4 regions of the Sphingobium sp. WR1 genome follow, and region 1 is predicted to be linked to each of the others. Evidence: predicted binding sites of a transcription regulator. Region 1 holds the regulator's gene; each other region holds the start of a gene.
What was found. The regulator LexA, encoded in region 1, represses DNA repair genes until DNA is damaged. The targets are predictions, from matches to a motif close to GTTCCNCNCTTGTTCT.
Positions count from the first base shown of each region.

Region 2: a site for LexA is predicted at 1,735-1,750, ahead of AC58EF_RS18110 (ATP-dependent helicase). Genes of this name have one in related genera too.
Region 3: a site for LexA is predicted at 3,271-3,286, ahead of AC58EF_RS23405 (DUF6771 family protein). Genes of this name have one in related genera too.
Region 4: a site for LexA is predicted at 1,161-1,176, ahead of recA (recombinase RecA). Genes of this name have one in related genera too.

Region 1 is NZ_JCATID010000024.1:46,139-51,117, forward strand. Features, by position in the region: gene gltX (glutamate--tRNA ligase) at 1-427, opposite strand, end outside; gene AC58EF_RS22460 (ComEC/Rec2 family competence protein) at 498-2,627, shown strand; gene lexA (transcriptional repressor LexA) at 2,618-3,292, opposite strand; gene AC58EF_RS22470 (hypothetical protein) at 3,445-3,600, shown strand; gene AC58EF_RS22475 (molybdopterin molybdotransferase MoeA) at 3,666-4,847, opposite strand; gene moaC (cyclic pyranopterin monophosphate synthase MoaC) at 4,844-4,979, opposite strand, start outside.
Region 2 is NZ_JCATID010000016.1:118,439-123,417, reverse strand. Features, by position in the region: gene AC58EF_RS18110 (ATP-dependent helicase) at 1-1,666, opposite strand, end outside; gene AC58EF_RS18105 (GFA family protein) at 1,771-2,184, shown strand; gene AC58EF_RS18100 (Fe-S oxidoreductase) at 2,321-2,803, shown strand; gene AC58EF_RS18095 (Rrf2 family transcriptional regulator) at 2,778-3,239, opposite strand; gene AC58EF_RS18090 (globin domain-containing protein) at 3,348-3,794, shown strand; gene AC58EF_RS18085 (class I SAM-dependent methyltransferase) at 3,897-4,667, opposite strand; gene rsmD (16S rRNA (guanine(966)-N(2))-methyltransferase RsmD) at 4,671-4,979, opposite strand, start outside.
Region 3 is NZ_JCATID010000027.1:3,740-8,718, reverse strand. Features, by position in the region: gene AC58EF_RS23435 (DUF2840 domain-containing protein) at 1-130, opposite strand, end outside; gene AC58EF_RS23430 (replication initiator protein A) at 442-1,323, opposite strand; gene AC58EF_RS23425 (helix-turn-helix transcriptional regulator) at 1,329-1,586, opposite strand; gene AC58EF_RS23420 (DNA -binding domain-containing protein) at 1,677-2,231, opposite strand; gene AC58EF_RS23415 (transcriptional regulator domain-containing protein) at 2,269-2,484, opposite strand; gene AC58EF_RS23410 (DUF736 domain-containing protein) at 2,614-2,931, opposite strand; gene AC58EF_RS23405 (DUF6771 family protein) at 3,296-3,478, shown strand; gene AC58EF_RS23400 (hypothetical protein) at 3,457-3,894, opposite strand; gene AC58EF_RS23395 (DUF932 domain-containing protein) at 4,110-4,952, opposite strand.
Region 4 is NZ_JCATID010000003.1:282,535-287,513, reverse strand. Features, by position in the region: gene AC58EF_RS06235 (FAD-dependent oxidoreductase) at 1-895, opposite strand, end outside; gene recA (recombinase RecA) at 1,251-2,324, shown strand; gene AC58EF_RS06225 (transglutaminase-like domain-containing protein) at 2,828-3,619, shown strand; gene AC58EF_RS06220 (hypothetical protein) at 3,681-4,313, shown strand; gene AC58EF_RS06215 (OB-fold-containig protein) at 4,394-4,979, shown strand, end outside.

The DNA.
Region 1 (4,979 bases):
TCACGAAAGGCGCGCCTTCGGGCGCTTCCTCGGGCGAACGATCGCGCCAGCGGCCGTCATAGCGCATCGGCTGCTTGGCGGCGCGCTGCTGTTCGCGCAAGGTCGCCAGTTCATCGGGCGTCGCATAGCAGCGATAGGCATGGCCCGCTTCGAGCAGCCGGTTGGCGACCTCGGCATGGCGCGGGGTGCGTTCGAACTGGAAGACGGCCGGCTCGTCGCCGCCCAGGCCCAGCCATTCCAGGCCGTCGAAAATCGCGGCCACGGCTTCCTCGGTGGAGCGGGCGCGGTCGGTGTCCTCGACCCGGAGCAGAAACTTGCCGCCATGATGACGCGCGAACAGCCAGTTGAAGAGCGCGGTGCGGGCGCCGCCAATATGCAGAAAGCCCGTGGGCGACGGCGCGAAACGGGTCACCACCTGTTTGTTCATTCCCGTTGCACTCGCCGTCATATTCTTTGACATTCGCCCTAGCTGACCCATGAATCCGACGCCCCCTAGCATGGCTTTTGAGCCACGACAAACCTCCCTTGGTGCGAGGCCGCTGCTGTTGGCGCGGGCGGGGCTGGAAGCCGTTGAAAGCTGGCTGGAACGCGAGCGTGAACAGCTTGGACTTTGGGCGCCGGCGGGGCTGGGCGCGGGCATCGCGGCCTGGTTCATCTTGCCCAATGCGATGGCATGGCTGGCTTTCTGCTGCGGGGCGCTGGCCCTCGCCTGTGTCGGCGCGATGCTGCCGGCCGGTGGGCGATTGCGACGGATGATTATCGCGGGCGCAATATTGGCGTGCGCCGGTTGCCTGCTGATCTGGGGCAAGGCCGAGATGGTAGGACAAAAGCCGCTGTCGCGGGCGATCTTCGTCCAACTCACCGCAGATGTGATGTCGCAGCGGCCGGTTCCGGCGCAGGCGATGGTGCGGGTCATGCTTCGGCCGATCGATGCGCCCGGCCTGCCTGCGATGGTGCGGGTGAATATTGCTGATGCGGATGTTCCGGCGGGGCTGGGCGAGGGCGCGCGTATCCGTTTCCGCGTTCGGCTGATGCCTCCGGCGCCGCCGAGCGTGCCGGGCGGCTATGATTTCGCCGCGCGGGCCTATTTCCAGGGGATCGGTGCCACCGGAAAAGCGCTGAAGCCGGTCGAGGTGCTGAAGCCGTCCGTCGTGCCGCCGCCGCTTCGGGCGCGGCTGTTCGGCCATATATTGGCAAGCGTGGATGGATCGGCGGAGGGGATCGCCGCCGCGCTCGCGACGGGGGACCAGGGCGCCATTCCTGAAGCGGATGCGGAGGCGATGCGGCGGAGCGGGCTGGCGCATCTTCTGTCGATCAGCGGACTGCATGTGACGGCGCTGATCGGGGCGGTCATCTTCCTGTTGATGCGTGTCATGGCGCTGAGCCGGCGGGCGGCGCTCGGCTTGCCGCTGATGCTGATCGCGGCGACGGGCGGGGCGCTGGCGGGGATCGGCTATACGCTGCTGACCGGCGCGGAAGTGCCGACGGTGCGGTCCTGCGTCGCCGCCCTGCTGGTGCTGGGCGGGCTGGCGATGGGGCGGGAGGCGATCACGCTGCGGCTGGTCGCCGCCGGCGCGCTGGTGGTGCTGCTGCTGTGGCCCGAGGCGCTGACGGGGCCGAGCTTCCAGATGAGCTTTGCGGCGGTGACGGCGCTGGTGGCGCTGGCCGAGCATCCGCGTTTTCGGGCCTTTGCCGCGGCGCGGGACGAAGGGGCGATGCGCCGGTTCGGCCGGGCGCTGGCGGTGATGCTGGCGACCGGCATTGCCGTCGAACTGGCGCTCATGCCGATCGCGCTGTTCCATTTCCACAAGGCGGGTCTGCTGGGGGCCTTCGCCAATCTGATCGCGATTCCGCTCACCACCTTCGTCGTCATGCCGCTGGAGGCGCTGGCCTTGTTGCTCGATCTCGTCGGACTGGGCTGGCCCGCCTGGTGGCTGACCGAGCAGGCGCTCAATCTGCTGTTGCTGATCGCCCATGGCGTCGCGGCCAGTCCGATGGCGACGCTGCTCGCACCGACCATGGGCGCCGGACTGTTCGGCGTCACCATCATGGGCCTGCTCTGGTGCCTCCTGTGGCGGACGCCTGCGCGGTGGCTGGGACTGGCGCCGGCGTTGATCGGCGTGCTTGTCACTTTTACCGCGTCGCCGCCCGATATCCTCGTGACCGGCGACGGGCGGCATGTGGCGGTGCGGACTGGAAAGGGCATGGCGATCTTGCGGGACCGGGCCGGCGACTATGTGCGCGATGTTCTGTCCGAAAGTGCGGGCTATGACGGCGAACTGGAAGCGATGGCCGCTCTGCCGGAGGCGCGATGCTCGCCCGACCTGTGCGCCGTCCGGCTGAGGGACAGAAATGGCCGCAACTGGCGGCTGCTTTTCACCCGCAGCGACGTGCTGATTGCGCGGCGCGACTTCATGCGCGATTGCGCCGCCGCGGATATCGTCGTCAGCGATCGCGGGCTGCCGCGCTGGTGCCGTCCGCGCTGGATGAAGATCGACCGCCGCTTGCTGGCGCGCACCGGCGGCCTGTCGATCACCCTGGAAAAGGGCGAAGTTCACACTGTCCTTAGGCCCGGTGACGCGCACCCCTGGATCGCGCGTCCCCGGCCGAGAAAAACTCAGTTATAACGGCGCAACAAGCCAGCCAGCTTGCCCTGGATGCGGACCTGGCGCGGGTCGTAGACCTGCGGCTCATAAGCGGCGTTGGCCGGGTCGAGCCGGACCTTGCTGCCTTCGCGACGGAAATATTTGAGCGTGGCCTCAGCCTCGTCGATCAGGGCGACGACGATCTGCCCCTCGCGCGCAACGTCGGTGCGCTGGATCAGGGCGAAGTCGCCGTCCAATATGCCCGCTTCCATCATCGAGTCGCCGGAGACTTCCAGCGCATAATGATCGCCTGCGCCCAGCAGGGCGGCGGGGACGGAAAGCATATTATGCCCCTCCATCGCCTCGATCGGAACACCGGCGGCAATGCGGCCGTGGAGCGGGATTTCGATCACGTCATTGGCCGCGATCGGCAAATCGGGCGGCGCGACCTTCGTCGGGGGCGCGACGACCGGCGCGGGGGCGCGATGCATGGCGTCGGGGAGCTTGAGCACCTCCAGCGCGCGCGCGCGATTGGGCAGGCGGCGGATGAAGCCGCGTTCTTCCAGCGCATTGATCAGCCGATGGATGCCGGACTTCGAACGCAGGTCGAGCGCATCCTTCATCTCCTCGAACGAAGGCGACACGCCGCCCTCCTCCAACCGGGTCTGAATGAAGCTCAGCAATTCCTGCTGCTTGGGCGTCAACATCGCTGCGGTCCTCCATGGAACGTATGAGGAACGCATAGGAAACACATCGGGATTAGTCAAGCGCTGAACGGCTTGCCGCAATCAATGGAACGGACAGGGCCGGAGCGGGTTCTGTTGCTGTCGCCCATCGAAAGGGCGACAGGAGAGAGACAATGCCCAACCAGAATGATCAGGACAAGAACCGGCGCCGCGATCAGCAAGGCGGCGCGGGCCAGCGCGATCGTCAGCAGCAGCAGGAAAACAAGCAGGGCCAGATGGGTGATGAACGTCGCCAGGACAAGGCGCCGGGCAACAAGCAGCAACGCTGACCGTCCGAACTGGATCGACATGAAAATGGGGCCGCGCGACGGCCCCTTTTTCATGGGCATGGCGGTCAGGGAAACGGGATGACGGTGACGGGGTCGCCTGGTGCGGCCGCGGGCGATCCGGCCGGGCGCAAGATCAGACAATCCGCCTGCGCCATGGCGGCGGTGGCGGCGCTGTCCTGCGACGTGACGGACACCACGCCGTCGGGACTGCGCCAGGCGCGTAGATAATCGTCGCGTTCGGCGGTGGCGGGCAGGGCGGAGGCGAGCGACGCCTCATCCGTTGGCGGCAACGGATCGGCCGCGCCGCCCAGATGCCGTATCAGGGGTAGCAGGAAGAGCGTGCCGGTGACGAAGGCCGACACCGGATTGCCCGGTAGGCCCAGGAAAAGCGAGTCGCGCAGGCGTCCGGCCATCAGCGGCTTGCCGGGGCGCATCCTGATCTTCCAGAAATCGAGCGATCCGCCGGCTTTGGCGAAGGCGGGGCGGACAAGGTCATGATCGCCGACCGACGCCCCGCCGGTCGAAACGATGATGTCCGCCTGTGCGGCGCGTTCCAGCGCAGCGACCATGACGTCCAGATCGTCGGGGACGATGCCGAGATCAATGACGTCGCAAGGGAAGGGGGCCAGCATCGCCGCCAGCATCGGCGCGTTGGAAGACGGAAGGAAACCCGGCGGCGTCGGCAAGCCGGGCGCGACAAGTTCGTTCCCGGTGGAAAGGAGCGCAACCTTCGGTTTCGTGCGGACCGGCATCTCGCCATGACCCGCCAGCACGGCAAGGGCGATTTGCGCCGGGCCGAGCCGCGCCCCGGCCTTCAGCAACCGTGCGTCGCGCGCGAAATCCGACGCGGCGGCGCGGATGTGGCGGCCGGCGGGCAGCGGATCGGCGTTGGCGGTCAGCATGTCGCCGTCGCGGGTCGCATTTTCCTGGATCAATATGGCGTCGGCGCCGGGCGGCAAGGGCGCGCCGGTGAAGATGCGGACGGCTTCGCCGGGCGCGAGCGGCGTGAGGGTCGACGCGCCCGCTGCGCTTTCTCCCGTCACGCGCCATGGGCCGGGATATTCGGCCGCACGCACGGCATAGCCGTCCATGGCGGAAAGATCGGCCCAGGGCTGGTCGCGCAGCGCGACGATATCCTGCGCCAGCCAGCGGCCGACGGCCTGGCCGACCGGCACGGTTTCAACCGGAAGGCGCCGGGCGAGGGCAAAAAGCCGCGCCTGCGCTTCGGCAACCGGCAGCAGGCTCATGGGCCCCGCCGCCAGTCGCCCGACTTGCCGCCGGTCTTGGCTTCTAGGCGGATATCGCTGACGATCATCCCCTTATCGAGCGCCTTGGCCATGTCATAGATGGTGAGCAAGGCGACCGAGGCGGCGGTCAGG
Region 2 (4,979 bases), on a different contig from region 1:
TCGTGACCTTGCGCTCGTCCGCCTGCGCCTCATTGTCCATGACGAGGGACACATGCTCCAGGAAGGCGCCCAGCGTCTCATATTCCTCCATCGCGCGGGCGAGTTCGGAAAGATTTTCGAGTCGCCCGGCGCTTTCGGTCGTGCGCTCGGCCTGGAGCATCGCGGTATAGCCGCTCTCGTCCAATATCTGCCGCGCCAGTTCGGCATGGGGCAGTTGCGCGGCGCGATCGCGCCAGCGGGCAAGATCGCCGATGAAGGCGCCCAACGAGCGGCGCGCCTGCGGCGTCAGTTCATCGGTATCGAGAATGCGGGCGGCCGCGAGGGTGAGGGGGGTGCCCTGCGCCCGCGCCAGACGATGCAGCTTCTCCACCGCCTTGTCGCCCAGGCCGCGCTTGGGGACATTGACGATGCGTTCGAAGGCGAGGTCGTCGGCCGGCTGGTTGACGAGGCGGAGATAGGCGAGCGCGTCGCGGATTTCGGCGCGCTCATAGAAGCGGAAGCCGCCGACGATACGATAGGGCAGGCCGATCTGGATGAAGCGGTCCTCGAACTCGCGGGTCTGGTGCTGGGCGCGGACGAGGATCGCGACTTCGTCCACCGATCCGCCCTTGCGCTCGATCGCCTCTATCTCGTCGCCGACGCGGCGGGCTTCCTCCGGCCCGTCCCATACGCCCACGACCTGCACCTTCTCGCCCACGTCGATGTCGGTCCAGAGCGTCTTGCCCAGGCGATTGCCATTTTCCGCGATGACGCCCGACGCCGCGCCCAATATATGGGGCGTTGAGCGGTAATTCTGTTCCAGCCGGATGATGGTCGCACCCGGAAAATCCTTTTCGAACCGCAGGATATTGGCGACTTCTGCGCCGCGCCATGAATAGATGGACTGGTCGTCGTCGCCCACGCAGCAGATATTCTTGCGCGTTTGAGCGAGGAGCCGCAGCCAAAGATATTGGCTGCTGTTTGTGTCCTGATATTCGTCCACCATGATGTAGCGGAATTTCTGCTGATACTGCTCCAGCACATCGCGATGCTTCTTCAATATTGTCAGAACATGCAGCAATAAGTCACCGAAATCGCAGGCATTTACGTCCCTCAGGCGCGCCTGATAGGCAGCATAGAGTTTCTGCCCCTTGCCATGGGCATAGCCTTCGCTCTCACCCGCGCCGACATCGTCCGGCGCCCAGCCCTTGTTCTTCCACTGGTCGATCAGGCCGCCAAGCTGCCGTGCGGGCCAGCGTTTCTCGTCAATTCCTTCGGCCTGGATCAACTGCTTCATCAGCCGTAGCTGGTCGTCGGTGTCGAGGATGGTGAAATTGGATTGCAGCCCGACCAGTTCGGCATGGCGGCGCAGCATCCTGGCGGCGATGGCGTGGAAGGTGCCGAGCCAGGGCATTCCCTCCACCGCATCGCCGATCATCGCGCCGACGCGCGCACGCATTTCCCGCGCCGCCTTGTTGGTGAAGGTGACGGCCAGGATTTCCGAAGGCCAGGCCCGGCGTGTCGCGATCAGATGGCCAAGGCGCGCGGTCAGCGCTGCGGTCTTGCCCGTCCCCGCGCCGGCCAGCACCAGCACCGGTCCCTCGGTCGTCAGCACGGCCTGCCGCTGGGGTTCGTTCAGCCCCTTCAGATAGGGTGGGTCATCGGGGGAGGGGGCTGGCAGCGTCATCTTCGATCAACTAGGGTCAGGGCACGGGATGGGCAAGGGCGCGCCCTTGCGGCGAAGGCCTTTCTATGAGAACAAAAGGCGAATCATGCAAGGGAGGATGAGCCATGGTGAGCGTAGCTGCGGTGACTGGCAAATGCCAATGCGGCGCGATCCGATATGAAGCGGAGGGCGAGCCGATCTATAGCGCGCTTTGCCATTGCGCCGATTGCCGGGCCAGCGCGGGCGCGCCGATGGTCGGCTGGGCGCTGTTCCCGCAGGACAGGGTGACGATCAGCGGCAGTCCGGTGCAATATCAGTCGTCGGAAAATGTCACGCGCCATTTCTGCGGCACATGCGGCACCGGGCTGTTCTACACCAATCCGGTGGTCTTCCCCGGATCGATCGATATCCAGACCGCGACTTTGGACGATCCTTCCGCATTGCCGCCCCAGGTGCATGTGCAGATGGCGGAGGCGGCGCCCTGGATGGCAGGCGCGCATGAACTGCCCAAGTTCGATCGCTATCCCGATGGGCCATGATGGTTAACCGCCGATCAATCCGGCCCTGATCGGCCACGTCCTGCCGCCGTATCGAGGAACGGTGGGTCGGTCCTTCCGGTTCTTTCCCTGCCCGAGCGGGCAAACGGGGCGAAGAACATAGGAAAGGATGTTCCCGATGAGAAAGATCATGCTGGCGGGCGCCGCCCTGCTGAGCTTCACCACCCTATCCGGCATGGCGATCGCGCAGGAAACGCCCGCGCCAAGTAGCCAGCCGCCCGGTGACGCCATGACGCCGCCCGCCGATCCCGCCACGCCGCCTCCGTCAGCGGATCCCGGGATGCCGCCTCCGGCGGGAGACCGGGCGATGCCGCCGCCTGCGGCCGACCCCGCCATGCCCCCCACGCCGCCTGCTGGCACCGATCCCAATGCCGGTCAGCCCACGGGCGCCGTGCCGGCCGATCCCGGCATGACCCCGGCCCCGGCCGATGCGCCCAAGGACCCGGCGGCGCCGGTCGGGTCTTCCTCCAATCCGGTGACGGTGGGCGGCAACATGACCCCCGCCCCCACGGAGGCGAAGGAGTATCCAGTCTGTTCGCGCACCGTGCAGGACAGCTGCATCAATCGGGGCGAAGCTAGGAAAGGACGCAAGCCTCGCTGAGGGCAGGCGCCGGGGCGGGCAGGGCGGCGATCAGCCTTGCCAGCCCGCTTCGGTCGCGGGCCGCATCGGCCAGGCTATATTTGTCGAGAACGGCCAGAAAGGCATTGGTGGCTTCCGCCAATATGCCGGACAGGCCGCAGGCCGGGCGGATGGCGCAATGCGCGCAATCCGCCATTTTCATGTCCGGCTCGCTGTGTCGGACGACCGCGCCCACCGAAATCTCGCCCGGCGTGCGCGCCAGGGTGAAGCCGCCGCCGCGGCCACGCTGGGTGTCGAGGAATCCGCCCTGCGCGAGATGATGGACCACCTTCATCAGGTGGTTGCGCGACAGGCCATAGGCTTCGGCGATTTCCGGGATCGTCGCACGACCGGAGGGCACCACGGCGAGGTGGAGCAGCACGCGCAGCGCATAGTCGGTGTGGCGGGTCAACTGCATGGCTGTTCTCGATATAGGGGCGACGCGCGGCTTGAAACAGGTATCCTGTTTACATATTAAAAGATGCAAACTAAATACATCTTATTGACTCGAAAGAAAGGTCCAGAGATGTCCAGTTCGCTGTCTGCCGAAACGATCGCCATCGTGAAGTCCACCGGTCCCGCGCTGCGCAAACATGGGGTGGAGATCACCACCGCCATGTATGCGCGCCTGTTCCAGGATGAGGAGGTGAAGGCGATGTTCGACCAGGCGGCGCAGGAGAGTGGCGAGCAGCCCCGGCGTCTGGCGGCGGCGATCCTGGGCTATGCCGAGAATATCGACAGGCTGGAGGTGCTGGGCGGCGCGGTTGCGCGCATGGTCGCGCGCCATGTCGATACCGGCGTGAAGCCCGAACATTATCCCAAGGTCGCCGCCGCGCTGCTGCCCGCGATTCGGGACGTGCTGGGCGAGGCGGTCGCGACCGACGAAGTGCTGGCGGCCTGGGCGGAGGCCTATAAGTTCCTGGCCGACATCCTCATCGCCAGGGAAGCAGAGGCTTACGCCGAAGCGGCATGAAATCAGAGCGATTTCAAGTCAGATGGAACATCTGGCGACTGGGAGCCGAAGGCTAGCGTAGCTAAATCACGGAAAACAAAAGAAAATAGAGCCTGCTCCGATTCAATCTAATCGGGACAGGCTCTGGAGGCGTCCGGCCCGCACGCGGATCGGCCAGCTTATGGGCCGTTTCCGGTCCGGGGCGCCCCACAGGTCGGTGAGGTCGGCGGCGAAATCGGTCAGCTTGTGCGCCTGCCCCGCTTCCCGCGCGCGCCGCACGGCGGACCAGGTGCCGACATAGCCCAGCAATTGATGCACGCTCCAATCGCGGCGAATGGAAAGGGCCGGCACGGCGATCGGCGCGAACGGGAAATCCAGGCCGGCATAGCCATGGTCGACCAGTTGCCGCTCGGGCGGCCAAAAGGGGCCGACATCCGCGTCATGGAAGCGGGCCAGCCGATCGTGGATCGGTCCGGGGTCGAGCCGGGGCACGCCATAGCTGATCAGTGCGAGGGCCGCGCCGGGGACGGCGATCCGCTGCGCCTGCGCATAAAAGGCGGGCAGGTCGAACCAGTGCGCCGCCTGGGCCGCCGTGACCAGGCTGGTGGTTCCATCCTCCACGGGCAGGGATTCGGCGGGGGCGCAGCGATAGGCGACGCGCGGATCGGGATCGGCATGGGCGAGTTGATCCGTGCTGGGATCGACGCCCACCACCGCATCGAAATGACCGGCGAGGCGGCGGGTGAACTGGCCGTTCCCGCAGCCGACATCGACCGCCAGCCGCCGGTCCGGAGCAAGTGCCGCCAGCGCGGCCGCCAGATCATCGGGATAGTCGGGGCGATACAGCGCATAGTTGGCGCCACCCCGGTCGAACCAGTTGGTGGCGCCCGCCATCGCTCAATCCTCCGCCCGAAGCAGCGTCAGCCGCGCCTTGCCCACGTCGCGCACGGCGTCGATGGCAAAGCCCTTCACCGTCACATCCTCGCGCCGGTCGGTTTCGATGCTGACCCAGGTCGCGCTGCCGGTCCAGCCGAGCCGTGCGAGCTTGTCGAGCGCCACCTGTCCCGCGCCCGTATCATAAGGCGGGTCCATGAAGATGAGGTCGAGCGGTTTGCCCGCCGGGCCGAGCGACATCACGCTGCCGGACCGGATATCCGGGCGGATGCCGAGCTTGTCGCCATTGGCGCGGATGACGTCCAGCGCCGC
Region 3 (4,979 bases), on a different contig from region 1:
CCAGGATCGCATTGGGACGGAACGACAGGACGCGCGTCTTGCGAGTGACGATGCGCTCTCCGACGATGCGGCCGAAGCGCAGCCAGTGCTCCAGCCGCTTCTCGATCCAGATCAATTCGACATCGGTCATGGTCTCGCGTGACGGCAACCCGCCGCGCGATGGCTCGCGCGCGGTGAACGGCAATCGGCTCATTCGGGATCTCCGGAAGGGGGCGGCGTCGGCCGGAGCGGAGGCGCGCGACGAGCCGGCAATCGGCCATCGTCCACAGGCGTGTCGGCCGTTAGCAAGAATCCGGTAGGATTCTTCTCTATTAGCACGGTTAGAAGGGGGTCGATTTCGCGCGGTTTTCTGGGGGTTTGCGGGGGCTCCCGGTTCCCGATCGGCCGAGTCTGCGGTTCCCGATCGGCCGAACGCCCCGGTTCCTGATAGGCCGAGTCCCATCACCACTTATCCACAGTGGCGAGCTTGAGACGCCGCAGCGCCCGATCCATCGGATCGACGGGCAGCGGCGTGAACAGCAGGCGCTCGCGGCCCAGGGCTTGCTCGATCGCGAGCGTGTAGCCGGGCAGCGGTTGGCGCCGGACGATCTCGCGCAGTTCGAAAGCGAAGCGCTTCAGCGGCGAGAGCGCGCCGGATTTGAGATGGAGATGAGCGACATCGAAGCTCCAGCCGCCCGCCTGCCGGCCGCCATGCTTGCGCACGACACGGTAGAGCCAGCGTTCGAGGCCGCCGGTCAGATCGAAATAGGCCCGGTCGATGGTCAGCACGAGCCCGCGGTCGAGCACGCCGGCATAAAACCAGTCGGGCAGGACCAGCTCGATACCGAGCGGTCGGCCGGTCTCGTCCAATCGCTCCTGCCATTCGTTGATCCAGGAGAAGCGGTGCCGACGGCGCTGATGCTGTTGCCGGATCGAAGTCGCGACGGTGGTCGACTGGAGCCGATCCAGCGCGGCCCTCAGTCGATCGTAATGATCGCCGCCCGTGCCGCGACCGACATAGTGCAAGATTTCGTGGGGCGTGGTCGCCATGAGTCGGGAGGTCGGCCGCCCGGCGTCGCGCGCCTCGACGAGCTGGCTCGCCGCCCAGATCAGAATGTCGGCATCCCAGATCGTGGCCATGCCGTGCTCGGGGACCGCCTCGACCGAGATCCAGGTATCGCCCATCCGAAAATCGATCGGTGTCACCCGCTTCGATTTGGCGAGGCTGAAGAACGGCCAGGTCATCAGATCCTGCGCATCGCGCGGCGCGATGGCACCCGGCATCGATCGGAAAAGATCGAGCTGGGCGCGCTCGGCGGCCTGCAGGGATGCACGGCGCACCATGGCTGTCACGCCTGGGCCGGGCGGCGCTTGGCGGGATAGACGGTGCCATGGCCGGCGTCCGAGGTCGACCGTCGCGTGCCGAGGTTCGCCCAGGCTTCGAGGTCGTCGATCGCATAGACGACGCGCCCGCCGAGCCGGCGGTAGACCGGGCCAGTGCCGTAGCAGCGATGCTTTTCGAGGGTGCGTGGGGACAGGCCGAGATGGGTCGCGGCATCGGGTGTGCGCAGATAGCGTGGCGCTGACGCGGATAGGTCAGGCTGCATGGTCGGTCTCCTTGGATCGTCCGGCCGCCATGGGCAGCTGCGGATCGGCAAGGCGGACCATGGAGAAGCAGGGCCGGCGCCCCGGAGCGGCTATTTTCGCCTCTCCGCTTTTGTCGCCCCCGCCTGGCCGAGCAGGAGCCGGCGATAGCCGCCCTGCATCAGTGCGAAGGCCTCGCCGATCAGGCGCTGGGTGCGGCGGCGTTCGGTCGACGATTTCCAGTCCATGCCGCGCCCGATGGTCATGCCGGGATAGACCAGCCGCCGGGCAATCTCGTGCGAGGTCGGCGGCTTGGGGACCGTCAGCGAAAGGTCGAGGATATCGAGCAGCAGGTTGAGCCGGCGCCGCTGGAACGGGGTCGGCCGGAACGCGGCATGCACCCGCGATGGCGGCGCGCCCGCAAGCCGCCGGTCGAGCCGCCAGGCCAGGCGCCGGCGCAGCTCGATCGCGGCGTCACGCACGATGACATAGGCAAGGGGCTGATCCTTGGATGTCGCCCGAAGCCAGAGATGATGCGGGCCATCCCGGTCGCCGAGAACGACATGCCGGCCGTCAGGCAAGGTGCGATCGGCGAGGATTATCGGCCAGGTCTCGATGGCCAACGGCGCGACGCCTTCATAGTCCGGCGGCGCGGCGTCGAGGATCACCGTTGCCGGGAACGCCGACGGCAACCAGACCGCAGGCTCAGTGGTGGGGATGGCGTCCGGCGAGCATGGAAAAGCAGAGCCCCCATCGCCGGGCCATCACCTCCTGCGCGACGATTCGTGCGCTTGCCGAGACGGCGCGCAACGTCGCCTGATAGTCGCTGCGATAAGCCGGGTTGCGGCGCAGGAACTCCTGTGCGAACCCCGCAAAGTCCAGATCGCGCGGTAGGTTCGCGCTTGTCCGTCTGCCTGACATCGCCGCCCCTCCAGGTGGAGGGCTTGGGTGAATCGCCGATGGCGAGCCGAACATTCCAACATGCCGTGAGGCTGGTCCCCGGAAGTGGGAAGGTCCGCCCGGCAGAATGCCGGGCGGATCGGGTGGCGCTCAATCCTCCTTGCGGCGAGAGGGCCGGGTCCAGACCAGATCGAAACCGCCATCGGCGTTTTCGAAGAGCTGGGTGAAGATCGGCGCGACGAAGCTCGGGTCGTCGAGCTTGACCGAGAGATAGGCGCGATCGTCGCTGGTGCGCTTGGACCAGCCGGCCCCGACCTCGGCGTTACCAATGAAGACGCGATGGCTGGGGGCATTGTCGTTCGTGGCGTCGGTCGGAACGATGCGAACCTCCTTGGCCTGGACTGAGAGAGTGATGATCTCGCCGCGATATTCGCCCGCGACCTTGGTGAAGCTGCCGATCTTGCTCATGATGCTGTCCTTTCTGCTCTCGAGCCGCGCCGTTGCGGTCTCGATGTGCATGGGAAGGCTGCGGGCGGGCGGCGCTGCAGCCGAAGGCCCTAGCGCCAGCGCCGGACGGCGGCGGCGGGCTTTCTTGTTTGGCGAGGAACGGCGGCACGCCGGGGGAAGAAAGTTCGTCCGACGCCGTTGCAGCAAGACGGCCGAGCGTAGCGGCCTGCTGCCAAATGCACTTATCGAGAGACCGCAATGGCGCGGTTCGGGATCGGGCAGGCTCCCGGCATTATAGGGATCGAGCACCTGCACGTCGGCGGGCACCTGGGCGAGATTCCTTAACGGCCTTGCCAGATTGTTCTATATTTGTTCTCATGTCCGCATGACCCACGAATCGATCGCTGCCGCCATTCTGTCTGCACCTGGCTGGGCTCGGGTCGGGCTGACTCTTCGTGACGAGCGCACCCGTGAACGCGCCGCCGACACGATCGCCAGCTCGATCCTCGATGCACTCGGCGAATCTCCACCGCCGCCGGATCGGAATCAATTGGCGCTGCCGCTCTGAAACCGATCTCCGTTCCCGGCTCCTGATCCGAACTGTGCCCAAGCCGTCGCCGCGATTATGCAGGCGCCGACCAGACTGAGGCTGTCGAGCATAAAGCCCGAGTCTAGAGCGAGCCCGCCGATGCTGTGGGTTGCCTGATAGCCGGCGATCCCGGCTGGCACGGCGAAGGCCGATGCGATCAGGATACGGAAGCTCGGTGTGCGCGAATGATCGAATGCCGTCCGGCCAATTGCGAGGGTCGCGAACCCCGACACGACACCAACCAGGATTGCGACGGCGATGCCGCTGCCATGCGCGCGCAGGACGAGGCCAAGGGCCAAGGCGACGTAGACGGGGAGCGCATGAACTGCGAGCCGGAACAGAAGGCAGAGCAGGTAAAGGCCCGCGAACAGGCCAAGCACGAGAATGATGGGCACGAGCGTCCTCCTTTGGGGACGCGCTCTCCACCACCACCGCAGCGCGACTGCGAAATCACCATAGCACAGGCCGCTCCCCGTCGCGAGCCGGGCGGAAGCCCGGCGAGCCGCACATTCGCGGCCGCGCGGCCCTCGTGGCTGCGCGGCCGCCGCTGAGATACCGGCTCGCAAGAGGGGGCCGCAGAACCGGCGAACCGGCCCTGCGGCCACGCGGATCAGCCTGTCTTGAGGCGCTGCATTCCCTCGGCCAGCGTCCAGAGCGCCCGATTGAGCGTGACGTTCTGATCGATGCCGTTGATGGCGCGGGTCTGCGCGCGGCGGATACGCCCCTCGGCATTGCGGCGACGACCCTGCAATCCGCCCCGCACGACATTCTCCTGAATGACGTTGAAGGTGGTCCACAGGCTCGGGTCCATGTCCTCGCGGCGGCGCGGCTCGATGATCTGCTCGGGCCGCAGCGGGCTTTCGTCCTCGCCGTACCGGGCCACCAAGCTGACTTCGCCCAGCAGGCGCTGCTCGGCGTCGGATAGACGGGTCGCCTTCATCTGCTCGGATGCGTCGATCAGGCGCGGGAAATCCTCGGCCACGGTAAACACGCCCTCGATGATGTCGTCCTGAATGTTGCCCTTGTGCGGCACGCGGACCTCCTCGAACCGCTCGCCCGCGATCATGCTATTGGTGCAGACGAACCGCAGCATTCCCGCGAACATCTGATAGGCGCTCGTCCCGTCATGGCTGTTGACGATGATAACCTCGGCCGCCTCTGCCTTGCCGATGCCGTCGTCCCGGCGCAGCCGCAGCATATGCTTGGCATGGCCGTGGCGCGATCCATCACGCGGGACCGACTGGACCGCGAAAAACGGGCACCATCCCTCGCGGCGCAGCCCCTCCACGATGTCGATGGTCGGCACATAGACATAGCGATCCGACCGGCTGTCATGCGCCTCGCGGGCAAAGATGGACGGGACGTGGCGATAGAGTGCCTCGTTATCGAGCGGCTCCCGGCCGCTGATCTGATGGGCATTGCGGCCGAACCGGGTGGCGAGCTGGTGGTACATGTCTTCCCTTCCGTGCTGGGTTTCCGC
Region 4 (4,979 bases), on a different contig from region 1:
AGTTGATGATCAGCTTCTCCTTCAGCCGGGCGAGGTCGCCGGGCGCGTGAAACTCCATCGGCACGATCCGGCCGCCCGCGATCAGGAAATCATTGGTCAACTGGTGCGAGAGGTCCGCGATGTTGAAGGTCAGCGAACTGTTGCGGCGCACGAAGGCGGGCCGGAAGGGATGCGTGCCCGGCGTCATTTCCACCGACCGCGGCAGAATGTCGCGCAACCGGCTTTCCAGGTGCAGGAAATCGTCCGGTCGCTCCATCACGGGCGCGGTGGACACATGGGGCTGGCCGAAGGGCGTGTCGGACAGCATATAGCGATCGGTCCATTCGACCGGATCGCCCGGCAGGCCCAGATAGCTTTGGTAGGTCGCGAAGGAAGTGCGCGCCATCGCCTCCCACCGGTCGCCAAAGCCCGGATCGACGGCTTTCTCCATAGCCACGCGACTGTCGGGCGACCAGGTGCCGGTGGCGCGGGCAGAGCGGACGTGCGGGAACTGCTCCCTGGCATAGATGGTGACGCGCGCGCCGGCCCGCTGCGCGGTGAGCGCGGCGGTGATGCCCAGCGCGCCTGCGCCGATCACCGCCACATCGTGGACCCCGTCGGCCAGCGCCATGCCGGTGGCGACCTCCGCCGATCCCCAACTCAGCGACCAGCCGCTGCCGCCATGGCCATAATTATGGACGACCCGCTTGCGCCCGACCTCCTCAACCTCGATTCGCGGACCGGCGGCGCGGAAGGGGCGCAGACAGACGGTGGTGCGAAAGATGCGGTCCGGCCTCGCCCGGATCGGCTCCACCCCGGCGAAGGGATCGAAGGGGATTGCGGCCCGCGCCGCCGCCGCCAGCGTCGCGGCGCCCATGCCGCCCATCGTTCGTCCCAGAAACGCGCGTCTGTCCATCGCCTGCCCTCCCGCATCCTCGGGAATGAAACGAAGTTCCCCCGCCTTTCCGCAAGCATGGCGACGACTGTCGCGCCGCACAACCCCTTGCCCTGGGTGGGCGATAGATTCATTGCGGTCGGCGGCACCTTCTGGCTTTGTCGCAGCCAGCAGGCAGGATTGGCGTGGGTGAACCACCCTTATGCGTGGGCAATCATTTGGCGATTCGGGAAACATATCTATGATGGCGCCACGGGCAGGAATCCGGGACGGATAGGAAATTTCCGTTCCCCTCTTGTTCTACGGGAACAAACGGGATACATCATCGCCAGGCGTCGAGAGAATCGACGCGATCCGCTTGACAGGGGATAGGCCGATGACCGCAATGCTCCAACTCATCGATTCCAAGAAGACGGGGACAATGGACAGACAGAAAGCATTGGAGGCGGCGCTCGCCCAGATCGATCGCGCCTTCGGCAAAGGCTCGGCCATGAAGCTGGGCAGCCGGGAGAAGATCGAGATCGAGGCGATCTCGACCGGCTCGCTCGGCCTCGACATCGCGCTCGGCATCGGCGGCCTGCCCAAGGGCCGCATCATCGAAGTCTATGGCCCCGAAAGCTCGGGCAAGACCACGCTTGCGCTCCATGCCGTCGCGGAAGCGCAGAAGAATGGCGGCACCGCGGCCTTCGTCGACGCCGAACATGCGCTCGATCCCGGCTATGCCAAGAAGCTGGGCGTGGACATTGACGAACTGATCGTGTCGCAACCCGACACCGGTGAACAGGCGCTGGAAATCGTCGACACGCTGGTCCGCTCCAACGCGATCGACGTGCTGGTGGTGGACTCGGTCGCCGCGCTGGTGCCGCGCGCTGAAATCGAGGGCGAAATGGGCGACAGCCATGTCGGGCTTCAGGCGCGGCTCATGTCCCAGGCGCTGCGCAAGCTGACCGGATCGATCTCGCGTTCCAAATGCATGGTGATCTTCATCAACCAGGTGCGCATGAAGATCGGCGTGATGTACGGCAATCCGGAAACCACGACCGGCGGCAACGCACTCAAATTCTACGCCTCGGTCCGCCTCGACATCCGCCGCACCGGCCAGATCAAGGATCGCGACGACATCGTCGGCAACGCGACCCGGGTGAAGGTGGTCAAGAACAAGGTCGCTCCGCCCTTCAAGCAGGTCGAATTCGACATCATGTATGGCGAGGGCATTTCCAAGATCGGCGAGTTGCTCGACATCGGCGTCAAGGCCGGGCTGGTCGAAAAATCGGGCGCCTGGTTCTCCTATGACTCGGTCCGCATCGGTCAGGGCCGCGAGAATGCCAAAACCTATCTCAAGGAACATCCCGAGATGGCGGAACGTTTGGAAAAGGCGATTCGCGGCAAGACCGAGGAGGTTGCCGAAGGGATGATGACCGGACCCGATGCGGAGGATGATGGCGAATAAGCCTGGACAGGCGCCCCGGCCGGATCAGCCGGGGTGCCGCCCATGCCACTCGCCCGCCTTGCGCATCACGCACTGAAAAGGCCCGTCGCGCCACGTTGCGCGGCGGGCCTTTTACCGCCTGGGGCATGGCCCGCATCCCTCCCGACTCCAATAGGATCGGAGCAAGTCAGCAAAAGATTTGCGGGATATATGCGAAGTTAAGCGGTTTAAATCCCACTTCCGGTTCGCGCGGAGACGCGGAGAGGATTACGAAAGACAATCAAACTGGTTCACGCAGAGAGCAGAGATTGCCGGCGACCGCTAAGCGACGGCATGTCGGCCGAAGGCCACTCCAAATCTCCGCTTCTTCGCGTGAATGCTTCTTTCTTTCTCTCTGCCGCCTCTGCGAAAACCACTGCCACCAAACATACCCACCGCCAAAGCCGCTTGCCCCCGGCCTGCATGACCACGATGCTCATTCCATGGGGCGATTCGCCCCGCGTTCCAAATCGGACCCCGACATCATGCGCCTCGCGATCGAAGCGATCCTCGACTATGACTTCGCCGAACCCAGCGACGTGCTGCTCGCGGTGGAGGCGGCCGCCCTGCCCGACCAGCGGGTGATCGCGCAATCCCATATCATCGACAATGCCGGGCCGCTCACCAACAAGGTCGGCGGCAGCGGCGTCGGCCGGCGCACCTGGACCCGCACCGGCTCCGGCCGCATGGTCAGCACCTACCGCGCCACGATCGAGGTGGAACGCGCCACGGTCGACCTCGCCGCCCTCAACAAAAGTCCCCTTCCCAGCCTGCCCGAGGATGTGCTGCCCTTCATCTGGCCCAGCCGCTATTGCGAGGCCGACCGTTTCGGCAGCTTCGTCGGCGGCCATTTCCCCAATCTGGAGGGCGGCGCGCTGGTCCAGGCGCTCGAAGCCTGGGTGCATGAAAATATCGCCTATGTGCCGGGCAGTTCCGGCATCGCCACCACCGCCGCCGACACCTTCGTCGCCCAGCAAGGCGTCTGCCGCGACTTCGCGCATCTGACCGCCGCGCTGATCCGGTCGCGCGACATTCCGGCCCGACTGGTCTCGGTCTATGCGCTCGATCTCGACCCGTCCGATTTCCATGCCGTGGTGGAGGTGTGGCTCGACGGCGCCTGGCACATCGTCGACGCAACCCGCATGGCGCCGGTCGAGACCATGGCCCGCATCGCCGTGGGCCGTGACGCGACCGACATCGCGTTCATGACCATCTTCGGCGGCGCCCAGATGAACGCCCAGTCGATTCGTGTCAGCCGCGTGGCGGAAACCAACTGACCGTTCAGCCGCTGGACAGCCGGACCCGGCTATGGCTCATTCTGTCGCAGGAGGAATGGACATGATCGGGACCAAGGCACGCTGGATGACCGGAGCGCTGGTGAGCGCAGGGCTGCTTGTCGGCAGCGTCGGCGCGGCCGAAGCCCGTCCCCGCTACGGCTATGACCGGGGCTGGGACCGCGGCGGGTGGGACCGTCATCACCGCCACCGCGGCGACGGCTTCGGCGTGGGCGATGCGATCGGCGTCGCGGCGCTGGTCGGCGCGGTCGCGATCGTCGCCTCCTCCATGTCCAAGGACAGGAAGATCCGCGATCCCCGCACCGGCGGCGAATATGACGCGCCGCCGCCCAGCGCCGGCACCGACTATGGAACGGACGTCGACGGCAACGCTCCCTCCCGCAACGATGCCGATTTTTCCGACTTGGCCGACGCCAGCAATCGTGATGACGCCATGACCGACGCCTGCGCCGTCGCAGCGCGCGACGAAGCCCAGGGCCAGAATGGCGGCTATGCCGAAGTCCGCCACATGGACATCCCCCGTGCGACGCAGGACGGTGCGTTTAATATCGACGGCGAGGTAGAGACCCGCGCCAGCTATCGCGCGACGGGCGGCACCACCCGCCGCTTCACCTGCACGATGAAGGACGGCCGCGTGGCGCAGGTCTATATGAGCCGCGACCTGGTGATGCAGTAAGCCGACGCCCCCAGATCGCTTTATCCTGTCCCCGCCTCCTTTCGTCGTCTAGCATCGCCTCCGAATCAGGGGGTTATGGGGTGACGGCCTTTCTTTTCGCGCCGGAAAACATCGTATTCGTATCGGCCCTGCTGCTGATGCTGCTGATCGGCGGCGTCCAGGCGCTGGGCTTTGCCGGCGACGCCGATCTCGACCTGGACAGCGATGCCGACCTGCTCGGCTGGCTGGGCTTCGGCCGCCTTCCCCTTCTAGCGCTGGCCGCGCTGTTCCTCACCCTCTTCGCTGTCATCGGCCTACTCGGCCAACAGGTGGCGCACGACCTGTTCGGCGCGATGCTTTCGCCCTGGATTGCCGTGCCCGGCGCTGCCGTCGCCGCCCTGCCCGCCACCGGCCTCGCCGCCCGGCTCCTTGCGCCGCTCCTGCCGCGCGATCACACCACCGCCATCCCGCTCGATCATCTGGTCGGCAGCCCAGCGCGCATCGTCACCGGCCGCGCCACGACCGGCTCCCCCGCCCGCGCGCGCGTTCAGGATCATCATGGCCAGACCCATTATGTCATGGTCGAACCCGACAATGCGGGTCAGGTGCTGGAGGAAGGCGAAACCATCCTGCTCGTTCGCCGCGAGGAGCATCTGTTCCGCGCCATTTCGCATGGCGACCATTATC